DNA from 2 places in the Paenibacillus sp. VCA1 genome. Region 1 is predicted to be linked to the other one. Evidence: predicted binding sites of a transcription regulator. Region 1 holds the regulator's gene; the other holds the start of a gene.
The links. The regulator Rex, encoded in region 1, represses fermentation and respiration genes when NADH is low (regulators of the CRP and FNR family bind a similar motif). The targets are predictions, from matches to a motif close to TTGTGAAATATTTCACAA.
Positions count from the first base shown of each region.

Region 1 (7,939 bases):
TATACACGTTTTTGGCATCCATTTCCGTTTGGGTTTTAATGCCGGTATCTTTCGCAAGCTGATCCAGCTTGGCCGGAATTTCGGTATATTTCTTGTTATCCATCGCTTCCGCTACGGAAAACATGGCCGAGTCCCAAAAACGGTTCAGCTTATCGGAAGAGTGGTCCACAAAGTCGAAATTCAGCTCGCGGTTCCCCACCACCGATTTGCCTTGCGTCGTAATTTGATTCACAAGGCCGGAAAGGTTCGTGTCCGGCTTCAAATCCAGCTTCAGGTTGATCTGATTGCGGCTAATATCGAATTGGGCGTTGTTGACGCCTTTATAATTTTGAACGATTTTCTGCAGCGGACCCTGCATCGTCGTCTGGCGGTAAATGAACCAGCCTCCGAACAGCAGCGCCGCCGATATGACAACAGTAATCGCAATTGGTATTGGACGCAGTTTCAAAACGTATGTCCTCCTCTCATATTCTAAAACTATTTTCTATATATATATCATACGAAAAATAGACAACCGCGGCAAAGAGCTTTAAGCATAAGCATCTCGTCACGGTCATTCAGGACTTTTCCGATTTGCATTTCGACACGACTGTCACACCAGATCGATAGAGTATATCGAATCACTACAATGAAGAGTATATCACATCGTATATACTAAATCGAAGGTAATGTGTGAAAGTATTTAAAATATTATCCTGCTCACGCCAAAGAACCCCATTTTCATGAGGTTCTTTTTCATTCTTGAACGGACAAATCTACATATGACGCCTATTTTTCATTACCGGTTCGGCAGCGTAAACGGGCCTCCGATGCTTTGGCCGTCGCTAAACCGATAGAATTGGTAGTAATAATGATCCTTCGACCAGTAAAAAAGCTGCCAGGCATACTGGCCGTTATACATTCCAGGCACGATCTTCAGCTTTTTCACGTCGGGTATCTCCTTCAGCGCCTTCTCCCTGACCTGATTTTCCGAAATGCCGTTTGAAAGCAGCTCTTCGTGAACCGTGCCTTCGCCGGATTTGACTTTGCCGTCTTCGTCCATCGTTACCCATACCATCACCGGCCGATTGTCTTTGTCCAAGCCTTCGATCGCCCAGCAGATCGTATCCCACACCGATTTTTGGGCTTCGGTCACCTTTACGAGGCTGGTCTCCTGCTTCGCCTTCAGAATCGCTGCCGTCTCCTGGGCCCGGATGTCCTGAGTTACGTATATGTAATAACGGTAAAGTCCGAAAACAAGCAGCAGCAAAACGACGATTCCGAGAAAAATCCATTTCTTCTTATTCTTCAGCATAAGCTCCCCTATCTGTTGCCGTCCTATCGGGCCAAGAGACCTTCAAAAGCGGCTTGGGCTTCCCGGCGGATGCGCTCTTCGTCCATGGTCAGGCAGGCGCCGTGTTTCACGACCTGCTTGCCGTCCACCCATACGTGCTCGACGTCTTTGCCGCAAGCTGAATAAATGGCGTGGGAAATCAGATCGGTGTGCGGAAGAAAATGGGCCTGGTCGGTGTTGAGCGCGATGAAATCGGCTTTCATTCCCGGAGCCAGCGTGCCGACGTCTTTCAGGAAAAGGGACTCCGCGCCGTGGACCGTTCCCATTTTCAGCGCTTCGTACGCCGGAATTGCCGTCGGATCGCCGGAAACCCCTTTATGGATCAATGCGGCGAGACGCATTTCTTCGAACATATCCAAATTGTTATTGCTTGCCGCTCCGTCGGTTCCCAGAGAGACCGTCACTCCGGCCTTGAGCAAGTCCGTCACGCGCGCCACGCCGCTTGCCAGCTTCAGGTTGCTTCCCGGGTTATGGGAAACGGCCACGTTGTTGCTCGCCAAAATGCCGATTTCTTCATCGGTCAAATGAACGGCATGCGCCACCAGAGACGGTCTCGAAAATACGCCGAGCTTTTCCAGATGGGCAACCGGACGCAAACCGTATTCCTTGACGTTTTGCTCCACTTCGGCCATCGTTTCGGACATATGGGTATGCATCGGCAGATCCATATCATGCGCCGCCTGCACGAATTTTTCGATATAATCCGGAGGGCAGGTATACGGCGCATGCGGCGAAATCATGGTCGTGATCCGGCCGTTGGCCTTTCCGTTCCAGTCGCGCGCGAATTGGATCGCCTCGTTCAGCTTGTGGCGCTGAAGCTCCTCGGAACACAAACCGATGACGCCGCGCATCAGGGAGGCGCGGATTCCCGATTCTTCCGTCACTTTCGCCACTTGATCCATATGGTCGTACATGTCGAGGAAGGTTGTCGTGCCGCCTTTCAGCATTTCCAGTACGGATAAGGACGTACCCCAGTAGACATCGGATGAAGTGAATTTGGCTTCCATCGGCCACATTTTTTCCTGAAGCCAGATTTGCAGGGCCAGATCATCCCCGTATCCGCGCAGCAGCGACATCGCCGCATGTCCGTGCGTATTGACCAATCCGGGCATAAAAAACAGATGCGTCCCGTCGAATACGGGAACATCGCCTTCAAGTTCCGGTTTTTCTTCCCCGATATAAGCGATGCGGTCGTCCTCGATCACCATATATCCGCGGATTACCGGCTTGTCTTGATCAGGCACGGCAAAGCTGCCGTTCGCGATGATCCATTTATTCGTTGTCTTGTTCTCCGTCATCGGTAGAACCTTCCTTTCCGTTATCCAAATAATATGCCAAGCTCAGCAGGTCGGTCGTAAAGTCCGCCGCATGAATCCGGATGTTGGCCGGAGCCTTCAGGATCGTCGGCGCGAAGTTCAGAATCGCTTCGATTCCGGCCCCGATCAATTGATCCGCCACGTTCTGGGCTTCGACGGCGGGCACGGTGATGATGCCGATCCGGATATTGTGCTTTTTGATCGTGTCCGTCATTTCCTCCATCGGCTGCACCGTAAGCGTATTGATCCGTTTTCCGATCTTTTTCGGATTTTCGTCGAACACCGCCACGATTTTAATGTTTTCGCGAAGGTAATAGTTGTAATTCGAAAGGGCCTGGCCCAAATTCCCGGCGCCTACCAGCACCGCGTTGATCTGCTGGTCCAGGTTCAGAATGTGGCGGATTTTTTCGATCAGGTACGAAACGTCATACCCGATCCCTTTCCGGCCGAAATCGCCGAAATAGGCAAGATCCTTGCGGATTTGCGCCGGATTCAGGTCGAGTTTCAGGCCAAGCTCCTGGGAGGAGACCGTCGCAACCTCCCGCTTGTTCAAATCATTCAAATAACGTAAATATACAGGCAGTCTGCGGACGACCGCTTCGGAAATTTTCTCCGATTTCATGCTTGTTCCCCCTATTTAACAGCTTAATTTCTATCGTTAACATCGTATGAAAAGAGGTGCGTTAACCCTCTTGAAGCCATTCAGATATACGGGGAACCATTTTTTCCGTATTCATATGCTCCATCTTTGGCCCCGGCAAGGAGTAGAGAAAATATTTCCCGTAATAAGACTCGATCACCCGCGTATCGTAAACGATGACGATGCCGCGGTCATTCGCCGTGCGAACCAAGCGGCCGAACCCCTGTTTAAAACGGATAACCGCTTGAGGCACGGAAAGCTTCATGAACGGATTTTTTTTCTGGCGCTGTAAAAGCTCCGCTTTCGCTTCGTACAGCGGATGGTTTGGCGGCTGGAACGGAAGCCTTACGATCGCAAGGCAGGTCAATGCCTCGCCGGGGATATCGACCCCTTCCCAGAAGCTGCTCGTACCGAGCAGCACCGAAGCGCTGCTGTCCTGGAAACGTCTGATGAGCTTGGTACGGCTGCCGCTGTCGACGCCTTGGCCGAGAACGGTGATGTCGCTGCCCGCAAGGGTGTTTTTCAACGGCTCATGCACCTGCCGCAGCATCCGGTACGAAGTGAACAGCACCAGCATCCGCCCGTGCGTCGCAACGGCCGCGTCCGCCAAGGAGCGCACCAGCGTATCGACGAACACGGCGTCGCCGACGCTTCCTTTGACGCTGGGGAAATCCCGCGGGATGACGAGAAGCGCCTGATCCCGGTATTTGAACGGAGACGGAAGCTGCACGGTCACGAGGCGACCGCTTTCCTGGTCTTCCTCCAGGCCGAGATTGTCGATCATATATTGGAAGGATTTGTCTACCGACAACGTCGCCGACGTTAAAATAACGCTTTTCTTTTTGTCGAAAAACAATTCCTTCAGCTGTTTGCTGACATCCACCGGGACCGCGTACAACTGCAGCGATTTGCTGCGGAAATGGCTGCTGGCTTCCATCCAATAAACGACGGTTTCATCGTTCAAGTTCATGAAGGTCCGCAGGTCGTCGCGTTCGGCGGCAAGATCCTTGAACAGGCCGCTGAGGTCTGTAATCAGGCTGTCGGCGCTGTAATCGTCTTCGTTTTCCTTGTATTCCGCCAGCATTTTTTCGCCGCGGCGGACGATCTCGCTGATTTTGACGTGGATCTGGTTTTCCAGCCCCTTCAGCGCTTCCCACTCCTGCGGCCATTTCGACGGCTGCAGCCGGAGCACGAATTGCCCCGCTTCGCCCGGCGAAACGTCATTTCGTTCCGGCATCAGGGCGAAAAGGGATTCGCTGAGCTTATCCCATGTTTCCTTGACGTCCACCAAATCTTCGCTCATGCGGTCAATCGCGGCGATCCAGTCGCTTGCCCGCTCCTGTCCGGACGGCTGCAGCTGCTGGCGAAGAGCGATAAGCTGTCCGCTGCGCGAATCTTTGTACAGCCGTGTCAGCGTGTGGACGACGCTAAAATACTTCATATTCAGGCCTAGATGCTTGCCGGCCACGTCCTCCAAATGATGGGCCTCGTCGATGACGAGACGTTCGTAAGACGGCAGCAGCTGATGTCCTGCTTTGACGTCGGTGAACAGCTTGGAGTGGTTCGTGATGACCACGTCCGCGATGCCCGCCTCATGTTTCGCCCGGTGGTAATAACATTTGCGGAACCATGGGCAGCTTCGTCCCAGGCAGGAATCCGAATCGCTGCTTACCGTTTCCCAGAAATCGCCGCCCCTTCCGCCGAGATTCAGTTCTTCGTCATCCCCGTTTTCGGTCTGCGCCAGCCATACGATCATTTGCGCCGCCGTAATCGTATCTTCCTTGGGATTAAAAAAGTCTCTTCTGTTTATTTTATGTTCAAATTTTCTCAAACACAAATAATGTTGTCTGCCCTTAAAGACGGCCGCCTTGAACGGAAACGGCACAACCTGCGTCAATAAAGGCACGTCCCGCTCGCGCAGCTGCTCCTGAAGGTTGATCGTATGCGTGCTGATCATCACTTTCTGCTGCTGCTTGACGCTTTGGTATATGGATGGAATGAGGTAACCAAGCGATTTGCCGGTCCCCGTTCCCGCTTCGATCAGCAAATGCTTGTCTTCATTCAGCGCGTTCATCACCTGGTCGAACATCATCGATTGCGGTTCGCGCTCCTCGTATTGGGGCATAATTAGTTTAAGCCGTTTCTGGATTTCGCCCAAATATTCGTCAAATTCCATCCCGGCGAGCGGATTGCCTTCCGCCTCGTCCCGCGGAGGTTTCATCTCGGTCCAGTCTTCGACGGCCAGGGCGAACTGACGGTAGAAATTGTGGCTGTTCAAGTCCTGGATCGGCTCCTGCTCTTTTTCCTGGCACAATCCGTCGAAAAACCACCCGAGGTCGCTGTCTTCATCCGCAAACAGCTCGCTGAGCCGCTGCAGCGTAATGAGCGGAAGGTCGTTTAATTCTGCCAGACATTTCAAAAATACATATGCCGTGGCCAACGCATCGCTATCCGCCTGATGGGGACGGTCATGCTGGATGCCGAAATGCGACGTCACCTGTCCCAATTGGTAGGAGGTCAACGACGGAAAACATATTTTCAGAAAATCCAGCGTGTCGAGAATTCGCCCGGAGAACGGAAGATACCCGCTGCTGTCGAGCGCGTTCTGCAGGAAATTGAAGTCAAACGCGACGTTGTGCCCCACCAGAACGACATCGTCCAGCATCGGCACGAGTTCCATCAGCATCTCTTCCAACGGCGGCGCATCCGCCACATCCTCTTCCGTAATGCCGGTAAGCCCCGTAATGAACGGCGGTATTTCCACCGTCGGTTTGACATAGGAACCGTACACGCGGGATATGGTCAAATCTTCTTCTATGATGGCAAGTCCAACTTGAATGATTTCATCGGCGGACTGGTTGCCTGTCGTTTCAAAATCCAGTACGGCAAATTTCATGATTCTTTTAATCCTTTCATTCCAGTCTCAATTACCAGCATAACAGAAGATTTCACATTTGAAAATTAACGGACAGCAAAAAGGCGATGCGCTAGGCGCTTACCGAAAGCGCATATGCATCGGCCTCTTCGCATTTTCCTACATCATCGAAATCAGCTGGCTGCCGTATTGAAGCTGACCGCGGTTCTGCTGGCACACCTTCAAATTAATGAGCGGATCGGGCAGCGAGGGATCGCACTGCAACGCGACGGTAAAAAATTCCTGCGCTTTTCCCGTCGCTCCATGCTTCACGGCGATGCAGCCCAAAGCATTGTAAATCATCGCCTTCAGCTTTTGGCTTTTGGCGAGCGGAAGAATCCATTGGAAGTTTTTTTGCGCTTCCTCCGTTTCGTCCATATGCAAGTGGGACATGGCCAAATACATCCTTGCCAAAAGACTGTCGGGATATTGACGGATGACTTGGGAAAACTGCTGCGCGGCCTGCCGGTACATCAGCAGCCGGAAGTAACCTTGACCGCGCACGAATGCGCTTAATTCCATTTCGGGCGAGCTCTGATGAGAAAATAAGGCGGCGGGCACCTCGACATGCTGGCGGAATTCCCCCATCTTTTCCTCGAAGGACAACCATTCATCAATGATGCCGTCGCTCATCGTTTTCAGCATGTTCCATTTCTGGATCAGCTGATGTTTCTGGGGCTCTTCCGCCGTCGGGTAATGTTTCATGATTTCATCTAACATGTGGTTCATTTCCGCGAATACATGCTGGAACATCGCTGCATCCCACCCTTAAACTAAAAATGAAATCAGTGCGGTCACCTGCATTCATTTTTTGTTGAAGCGGCGGTTTTCATTCTCCGCGGAGCCTGCCATTCCTTGTCTTCGTTAGGTGCCGCCCTTAAATGATCGTCGCGTGGACTTCTTTGTTCATCGTCGTCAGCGGCCGGTTCTGTTCATTGACGAACACGACCGTCGGTTTAAAGGTTTTGGCTTCGTCATTGGACATCATCGCATAGGACATAATAATGACCGTATCCCCGGGCTGAACCAAACGCGCTGCCGCGCCGTTAAGGCAAATGACGCCGCTGCCGCGCGGCCCCGGAATGACATACGTTTCCAGCCGGGCGCCGTTGTTGTTGTCGACCACCTGTACCTTTTCGTTCTCGAGCAGGTCGGCCGCTTCCATCAGCTCTTCATCGATCGTAATGCTGCCTACGTAATTCAAATTCGCTTCGGTAACGGTAGCGCGATGTATTTTGGACTTCATCATCGTTCTAAACATGTCTCATTCCCCTTTCGGATGAAGCAAGCTATTGTCGATCAAACGGGTTCGTCCGAATTTGACGGCGAGCGCCATCAACACGGCTCCGTTTTGTTCAAGGACGTTTTCGCCCTCCGCAAGCGGCGTCAGCGCCGGAAATGCCGCAACTTCGACATAGTCGATGTCGGCCAGCGGGGAGTCCATGATTTTTGCGGTCAAAAAGGCTTTGGCTTCGCCCGCGGTCCGAATTTGGCCGTCCTCCAGCGCTTCTTTCGCTTCGCGCAGCGAACGGGAGAGGACCAGCGCCTGCTTGCGTTCTTCAGTGCTCAGGTACACGTTGCGGGAACTGAGCGCCAAACCGTCCTCTTCCCGGATAATCGCGCAAGGGACGATGTTAACGTTAAAATTGAGGTCGTAAACCATCTGCTGGATGACGGCGACCTGCTGCGCGTCCTTCATGCCGAAAAAAGCGGCGTCCGGCTGGACGATGTTAAAC
Region 1 covers NZ_JAVLSX010000004.1:81,937-89,875, reverse strand. The annotation lists gene RJP21_RS09640 (hypothetical protein) at 1-448, opposite strand, end outside; gene RJP21_RS09635 (cell wall elongation regulator TseB-like domain-containing protein) at 779-1,294, opposite strand; gene RJP21_RS09630 (amidohydrolase) at 1,318-2,631, opposite strand; gene RJP21_RS09625 (redox-sensing transcriptional repressor Rex) at 2,606-3,271, opposite strand; gene dinG (ATP-dependent DNA helicase DinG) at 3,333-6,185, opposite strand; gene RJP21_RS09615 (tetratricopeptide repeat protein) at 6,324-6,956, opposite strand; gene panD (aspartate 1-decarboxylase) at 7,081-7,464, opposite strand; gene panC (pantoate--beta-alanine ligase) at 7,468-7,939, opposite strand, start outside.

Region 2 (7,939 bases), on a different contig from region 1:
TTTGGTAAGCAACGCACAGTGTCCATCCGCAATAGTTCGCAACCGCATCCGGAAACGAAATAAGACCGGCGACCCCGCCGGCGGTATATGTTCCCGGTCCGGCATCCTGGACGATCGAAGTCACATTTGCAGAACGTACATACCCATTGACACCTGTGTTAATCATCAAATTATTCGTAGCTGTGGCCGGATCAGGGGCAATATCAAACACATTTCCTTGGGGTGTTGTAAACGAAACCGACTTATCAATAAAATCACTAACATTCCCCGACGTGTTTGTATAAGTAGCGCTCCAGACCAACTCTGCATATAGCACCGTGCTGCCCGGAGGTACGCGCAAAATTGCACTGGAGCCGTTCAAATTGAAATCACTTGTCGTTCCTGGTGGATAGCTTCCAAATTGTAGCGAGGTATCTGTTGTAATAAACGCGCCGATAGACCCTTCCGTCCCAGGTACCCCAACGGTATTGGACCGGCTAAGCCCCAGCGTGTTGCCCGTAAAAGTAATCGCCCCGGGCTGATTATCGACAAACCTCAAGTTTAAGGGCATTCCCTACCCTCCTTTGAATTATTTTTGAACAGAACAACTTATACAGCGTATGTCAATTCTTATCTGAATTTGCCTGTACATGACTAATAACCAGGGCGAACAAGAAGATAGGTTAATGCAGGAGGATAAGTACATAGACATCTTGTTTGCCTGTAGAATAGCTTAAGAAGAAGAGGGTACAAGTACAAGTAAAAGGAAAAGAAGGGATGGGGATGAGGATTGATCTCGGCTCTGGAAACCATAAGTTCCGGGATTGCATAGGCATAGATCGAATCGCTTATCAGGATACGGATCTGGTACTGGACTATAACCAAAGGCTTCCTTTTGAAGATGATACCGTTGAATTCGTGATGGCATCTCGAAGTCTCGAATATGTGGATGATCTTCAAGCCGTTATGCAGGAGTTGTACCGAGTCTGCCGGCATAAAGCCATGGTATGCATTGTTGCGCCCTACGCGCATGTCGGATCCCATATGGTCAACCCGGAATATAAGCAGCTATTTAATGAGCATTCGCCTCGTTACTGGACTTCTTCCACCGATACGATCATCGACGAGGATGAATTTATGCTGTCGCGGCAGGATGCGTGGCCCTTGTTGAAAAAGGAACATGCTGCTATGGATTTCAGAGTGCTTCGTATGGAATTTTTCTACTTCCCTGCCTATTACACGGGGTATGATCCTATTGAGTTATCGTTATTAAGGCAATCGCAGTTAAACGTCGCTTACCAAATCATGTTCCATTTGCTTGTCGTCAAAAAGCCGATCTTGATGGAGGAACTGCTTCTGCTCAGCCAAACGGCGGCATTTGAGGAACCGGACTATGTGAAGGAACAAAGAAATGCAGCGGAAGGGAAAGAAGATGCAGAGCAATTGTTTTACGTGAATCATATGCCGTACACGGAGCAGAATCTTGCTTCGGGTGAAGTAGTGCTTCCTAGAGAGCCTATGAAGCCTATGAAGCAACCCAAACGCCGAAAAAGAAGGCTGATCGCAAGAAAACAGCGCCGCAGATAAATTGATAAATATAGAGTCACCAAATCCCGCCGGGAAGCCCTTTTTGTATTCTTGAAAATCAGTAGGAAACAAGACGGGATCTCCTTTTGGAGATTCTGTTTTTACTTGTGATTTTCAAGTGTGCTGAAGGCTTGCTAGACTGAGATTTCATATGAGATTGTACAAGCCAACGTTCACTGATAATTGTTTGAACTTTCCGAAAATGGGCGGTTTAATATCCGCCGATGTGAATCATATCACATAACGCCGGCTCCGATTCAGGTAAGCTGGATTCAGGAAAAAGTTTCTTCAAGACAATCCGGACCTGGATCAAGGAGGGGCGGCTATGACGACAACGCTGGAACCGCTGCTGGATACGTTGGAAGGAGCCCGCTGGCATCAAGGAAGGGGCTGGGCGTACCAGCTGCTGATCGACTTTTTGGAGAATCCGCCGGGCCTGGCGCAGATCGCGCCTTGGCAGCGCCAAGCGGAGCTGCGGGAAGAATTGGCGCTTACCGATGGAGGACGCAGGCTTCAGGATTATTTGGGCCGTTTAAGCCCGGGACGGCTGGTCGAGGCCTGCCGGAAAGAAACGGCGGAATATGAGCGGCTGTTTATCGGCCGGGACGCAGTTTTTCCTAGCGTTTGCGAAAGCGCATACCGGACCGCTGACCCGCGCAGCGCCTGGCGCTGTATAAGGCAAATCCGCGAGGCTTACGAGGACTGCGGCATCGTCTTTAACAAGCTGCAAAGCGAAAATGACGATCATCTGACCATCGAACTGGAGTTTATCGCGGTGGCCGGAGAACATATGGCGTTTACCGCAGGTTTGCCCGAATGCAGGCTGATGTGGCTGGATACGCAAATCGATTTTTTGGATCGGCATCTGCTTCAATGGGCGCCGCATTTCGCCAAGGAACTTACGGAGCAAGCCCGAACCCCGCTGTACCGGGAGATCGGCAGCATGCTGGGTGAATTTATACCTTATGATCTGCGGATGCTGAAGTCGATGCGGAATGAACTGGCGTAACGCAAAAACGGCGCATGCCATCATGGCATGCGCCGTTTGCATTCTAAGTCAGGACCCAAACTTTACTAAAAACAGACCTCGTCTTCGCATAACCCGTCACACATATCCGCGGTTGGAACGGCATCTTGCTCAAGGATCATCTTATTGGCTGTGCTTTGAAAGAACCTGCTCATATACGCTTTTCGGGCGTAGGCCGACCAGCTTTTCCACCGGCTCCCCGTTATGGAACACGATCACTGTAGGTACGGACATCACCTGGTACCGGCTTGCCGTTTCCGGGGATTCATCGCAGTCCACCTCCAGAAATCGGACCTGCTCCCCTTGTTCGTTCGACAGCTCATGCAGCATGGGCAGCAGCGCTTTGCAGGGAGGGCACCACACCGCTCCGAATTCCACGAGCGTGGTTCCTTCCGGCTTGATATGTGCTGCAAACGTCTCGTCATTGACGGTTTCGATGCTCATCTTTATTCCTCCTGACCGGATTTTGATCGTTCGAGCAGGATGGCGTCGATGCGGTCCGTCAGGTTCTGCCGGATGCTGGTCAACAGCTCGATTTGTTTGTCGATTTCCTGCAGCTTCAGCTGATAAATCGGCAGCACTTCTACACAGAAGGCTTCTTTGTTCATCAGCACGCACTGCAGGATGCCGGCAATCTCATCGGTCGACAGCCCCAAATTCAAATAAAGCTGGATGGTCCGTACCTGCTCCACTGCAAACGGCGTATATTCCCGGTACCCGTTGTCTTTGCGGAGCGGAGCCAGCAGTCCTTTTTGCTCGTAGTAACGGAGGGAGCGAATGCTTGCTCCGGTCAGCTCCGCCAATTCGCCGATATTCAACCGCGACCTCCTCCTTCCTGCCCGAATACGCTTATTGTAAACCCTGACATCAATGTGAGGGTCAAGAGGGTTCCGGCTATTTATTTCATACAACAGTTTCTGGTCTCTAACAGCAAATTCCTGCCGGTGGTTATACTAAAGCGTTTTGATAAGAAAGACTTCTATCAACGTACCTTCACAGATACAGACTGCGTTTAGCTGATGTTTTGCCTGCGATCTTGAAAAAAGGACGCGCCCTTCCCGGTCGGGAAGGAACGCGTCCTTGGGCGATGATCGATTCCATCGTTTGTTTTTAGTCTTCCACCTTCGGTCTGCGGAATTTCATCAGGAATTCGTACACGACCGGCACGATGACGAGCGTCAGCAGGGTGGAGCTGATGAGGCCGCCGATAACCGTAATGCCAAGGCCTCTGGAGATGATGCCTGCGCTGCTCTCCAGTCCGCTGACGAGCGGGAGCAGGGCTCCGATGGTCGCCAGCGCGGTCATCAGGATCGGACGCAGACGGGTCGCGCCTGCCTCCAGCAGCGCTTCACGCGTCGACAAACCTTCGCGTTCCTTGTGAATGACGCGGTCGATCAGGACGATCGCGTTGGTTACAACGATACCGATCAGCATCAGCGCGCCCATGAGCGAGGAGACGTTCAGCGTTTCTCCGCCGATCCACAAGCCCACAAGAGCGCCGATGATCGTAAACGGCAGGGAGAACAGGATGGCGAAAGGCGCCAGTCCGCCGCCGAAGGTCACGACGAGCACGAAGTACACGATCGCGATCGCCGCCGCCATGGCGAGGCCGAGCTGCGTGAAGGTATCGTTGATTTGTTCGGTCGTGCCGCCGAATTTCACTTCCACGCCGTCAGGGAGATTGATTTTGTCAATTTCCTTCTGCAGGTCGGTAGAAGCTTTGCCCACATTGTTTGTCAAAATGTTCGCCGTGACGTTGACGACCATTTTGCCGTCGGTGCGCGTAATCGTATCCGGCGAAGAGCCTTTTTCCACCTTGGCGACGTCTTTAATCGGCACGTTCATGCCAAGAGGGGACGCAACCGTTTCTTTTTCGATATCGTCGATGCTCTTGTACTCTTTGCCGTCGGTTTCGATATACACCTTGTATTTTTTGTCTTCTACCTTAACCTCGGTCAGGACCGGACGCTCTCTTTGCGGACTCAGCTTCATGGCGATTTGCCCTGCGGTCAAGCCAAGCGAGCTCAGTTTTTCCTGGTCGGCTACGATCGTATATTGGTCATAGGCTTTGGACAGGCTGGTTTTCGCTTTTTCGAAATTGGTCTTGTCGGCTTCCACCAGTTTCAGAATTTGGTCGGCCACCGGTTTGATGTCTTCCAGGCTGTTGCCGAAGACGCTGACGCTGAGCGAGCTGCCGCCCATGCCGCCGGCCATGTCCATCGTTGACCATTCACCTTTGGTCACTTGCTTTTTGAGACCTTCGATCAGGTTCTTTTTCACCGTTTCGAAGTCTTTGGTATCTTTCTTGTATTCGATATAGAACAGGCCGGAGTTGGAAGCGCCGCCGCCCAGCGGATTGCCGCTGCCGCCGACGGAATATTGCATTTTATCCACGCCAGGCTGGTCCAAAATATATTTCTCCGCGTCAAGCGCGCGCTTTTCAACCGTTTCAAGCTGTGCACCCGGCTCCGGAGAGTAGGTGACCATAACGTATTTGTCCTCCTGCTCCGGCATGAAGCTGGTACCGATCAGCGGCGTCAAGAACAGGCTCGCAACGAGCAGGACGACGGCCAGGCCGAACGTGATCAGCTTATGGGAGAGCGACCAGTTCAGGATGCGCTGATAGCCGCGGGCCATTTTGCCCGGCTTGTCATGATCATGGTTTTTGGAAGGCTTGATGCCTTTCTTGAACAACGAATGCGCAAGCATCGGCACGAGCGTGATCGCGACGAGCAGGGATGCCAGAAGGGCGAAGACCATCGTCAGCGCAAACGGCATGAACAGCTCGCCGACCATGCCGCTGACGAAAGCAAGCGGCAGGAACACGGCGATCGTCACGATCGTCGAAGACATGATCGGCACGAACATTTCGCGGGTCGCTTCCCGGACGAGCTCTCGTCCGCGCAGCTTCTCGCTGCCGCTGGTCATCCGCCGGTATATGTTCTCGATGACGACGATGGAGTCGTCGACGACCCGGCCTATGGCTACGGTCATCGCGCCGAGGGTCATCATGTTCAAAGTGATGTCCATTCTCCATAAGATCAGGAGCGCGATCAGCAGGGAGAGCGGGATCGACAAGATCGAGATGATGGTCGAACGGATGTTTCTCAGGAAGATCAGGATGATCAAGACGGCGAACAAGGCACCGAATACCGCTTTGCTCATCATCGTGGACACGGCGTCCTCAATCGGTTTGCCCTGGTCGAGCAGAACCGTCAGGTTCATGCCCTTGAATTCGCCTTCCAGTTCTTTCGCTTTATCTTTAACGGCGTTGACCACATCAACGGTATTTGCATCATTGTCCTTAACGATCTGCAGGCCGATTGAAGCTTTGCCGTTTGTACGGGATACGGACTCGGCTTTGCCGATCACTTGAATGTCGGCGATATCGCTCAATTTAACCGTCGGGATGCCCGCAGGCGCATGTCCTTGCGCTGCTCCGCCGGTCATGCCGGCGCCCGCGCCAGCGGCATTCCCGCCGCCTCCGGCAGTTCCTTGAGCGCCGGTTCCAGCGCCTGCGCCTTGAACAGGCGTACCTGCTGCGCCCTTCCCTGGAGCCCCGGCAGCTCCGGAGGATGCGCCTCCCGCGCTCGGGATAACAGGGATGGCCAGATTTTTCAGGTCATCCAGCGTAATGATGTTGCCGTCGACAACGACGGCCTTCGAGGATTGATCCAGGGTGAACAAGCCCAGCGGTACATGGATCGAAGATCCTTGGACGATGCCCTTGACGGTATCTTCGGAAAGGCCGAGCTTGGCCATTTGTTCTTTGTTGAACTTCAACTGCACTTCCTTGACGTATTGCCCCGAAATCGAAATGGAGGCGACGCCCGGAATTTTTTCAAGCTCAGGTTCCACCTGGTTTTCGATATTTTTGGTCAGCTTCTCCAGATCGTTCGAATCGTCCGAAGCGCTGAGGGATACGACGGGGAAGGAGCTCATGCTGAATTTGGAGATGGTGGGCTTTTGGGCTCCATCCGGCAGTTTGACCTCGTTCAGCGCTTCACGGACGGCCGCGGTCGCTTGGTCGAGGTCCGTGCCGTAGTCGAATTCCATCGCAATGTTGGCCGCGTTTTCCATCGAGGTGGAAGTGACGGTTTTCACGCCGTCCACGTTGCGCAGCCGCTGTTCCAGCGGAATGGTCACGTCCTGCACGACGCCTTCCGGGGCAGCGCCCGGATAAACCGCGGTCACGCTCAGAAACGGGATGTTGATGTTCGGAATGGTTTCCTGTTTCATCGAAAGGCCGCTGTACAATCCGGCAACGGCAACGATGACGGTCAGAATCCAGATCGCAAACTTGTTGTTCAGTGAGAAATTAATGATTCCTTTCATCTCGCAGGTTTCTACTCCTCTCCATATACCTTCTAAGTACGGGTTAAGCCAAAATCGTCGTGTATAATCATCGCTGCTCGGCTCTTGAAGCAATGTAAAGCTCGTAAATTCCTTTCAGTTCCTTGTTCAGCGGCCCAAGTTCCCCGATTTGCTCCAGGTTGCTCATCATGCCGGCCAAAATGGCTTTGCGCGGCTCGATATCCAGCAGCTCCTTTTCCATGATTTGTATGGAGTCAAGGGCAAATTCCTTTCTGAATTCATCGATGCCGGCATCCTTCAGCATATCCTTCATCTGTTTGGTCACCATGAGCGGATGGCGCGGGCGATCCGGGCTTGTCATGTATTTGTCCAGCCACTCGGACCACACCCCCGTAGCGATCATCGGTTCCATTTGCTTGCGAAGCGTGCTTTCAGCCACGTCGTCCAGCAGCGCAACGAGACGCTCCGCCATGCGGCGAACGTTCAGCGGCAGTCCCGGAATCATCAGCATTCGGATATACCCGCCGAGCATGCCGGTAACAAACAGCGTCAGATCCATTGCGTGAGGCAGGATGTCCTGCCCGTAAATAAGGGCCAATTTGTCGTGGAACCATTGCAGCGCATGGACGTGTTTTTCGTGAATGCGTGCGTTCAGTGGCGGCCTTTTGCCGCCCATATGCTGATCATGGAGCTGCATGATCGCAAACTCCCTAAGCTCGACCAAACGGTTCAGAAGCACTTCGACCTGCTTTTGAAGCTGTTCCTTCGGAGTCAGAAGATGCTCCTGCTCCACCTGCATGACGCTGTCGCGGATCATCCCTTCGCAATACGAATAAATGCTTTGTTCAAGCTCTTCCTTCGATTTGAAATGCAAATAAAGGCTTCCCTTGGACATCCCGCAATACTCGGCGATTTCCTGCATCGACGTGGAGGAGATCCCTTGGGTGGAAAACAGCTGCAGGGCGGTCTTCAAGATCTGTTTCTTTTTGTCCGCCAACTTCTCAGACAAACGAACATTCACTCCTTTCTGAA
Region 2 covers NZ_JAVLSX010000003.1:185,224-193,162, reverse strand. The annotation lists gene RJP21_RS07540 (class I SAM-dependent methyltransferase) at 757-1,566, shown strand; gene RJP21_RS07535 (TorD/DmsD family molecular chaperone) at 1,892-2,575, shown strand; gene RJP21_RS07530 (thioredoxin family protein) at 2,717-3,037, opposite strand; gene RJP21_RS07525 (MerR family transcriptional regulator) at 3,040-3,411, opposite strand; gene RJP21_RS07520 (efflux RND transporter permease subunit) at 3,704-6,928, opposite strand; gene RJP21_RS07515 (TetR/AcrR family transcriptional regulator) at 6,996-7,916, opposite strand.
Region 2: the regulator Rex is predicted to act here: its motif matches at 1,791-1,808, upstream of RJP21_RS07535 (TorD/DmsD family molecular chaperone).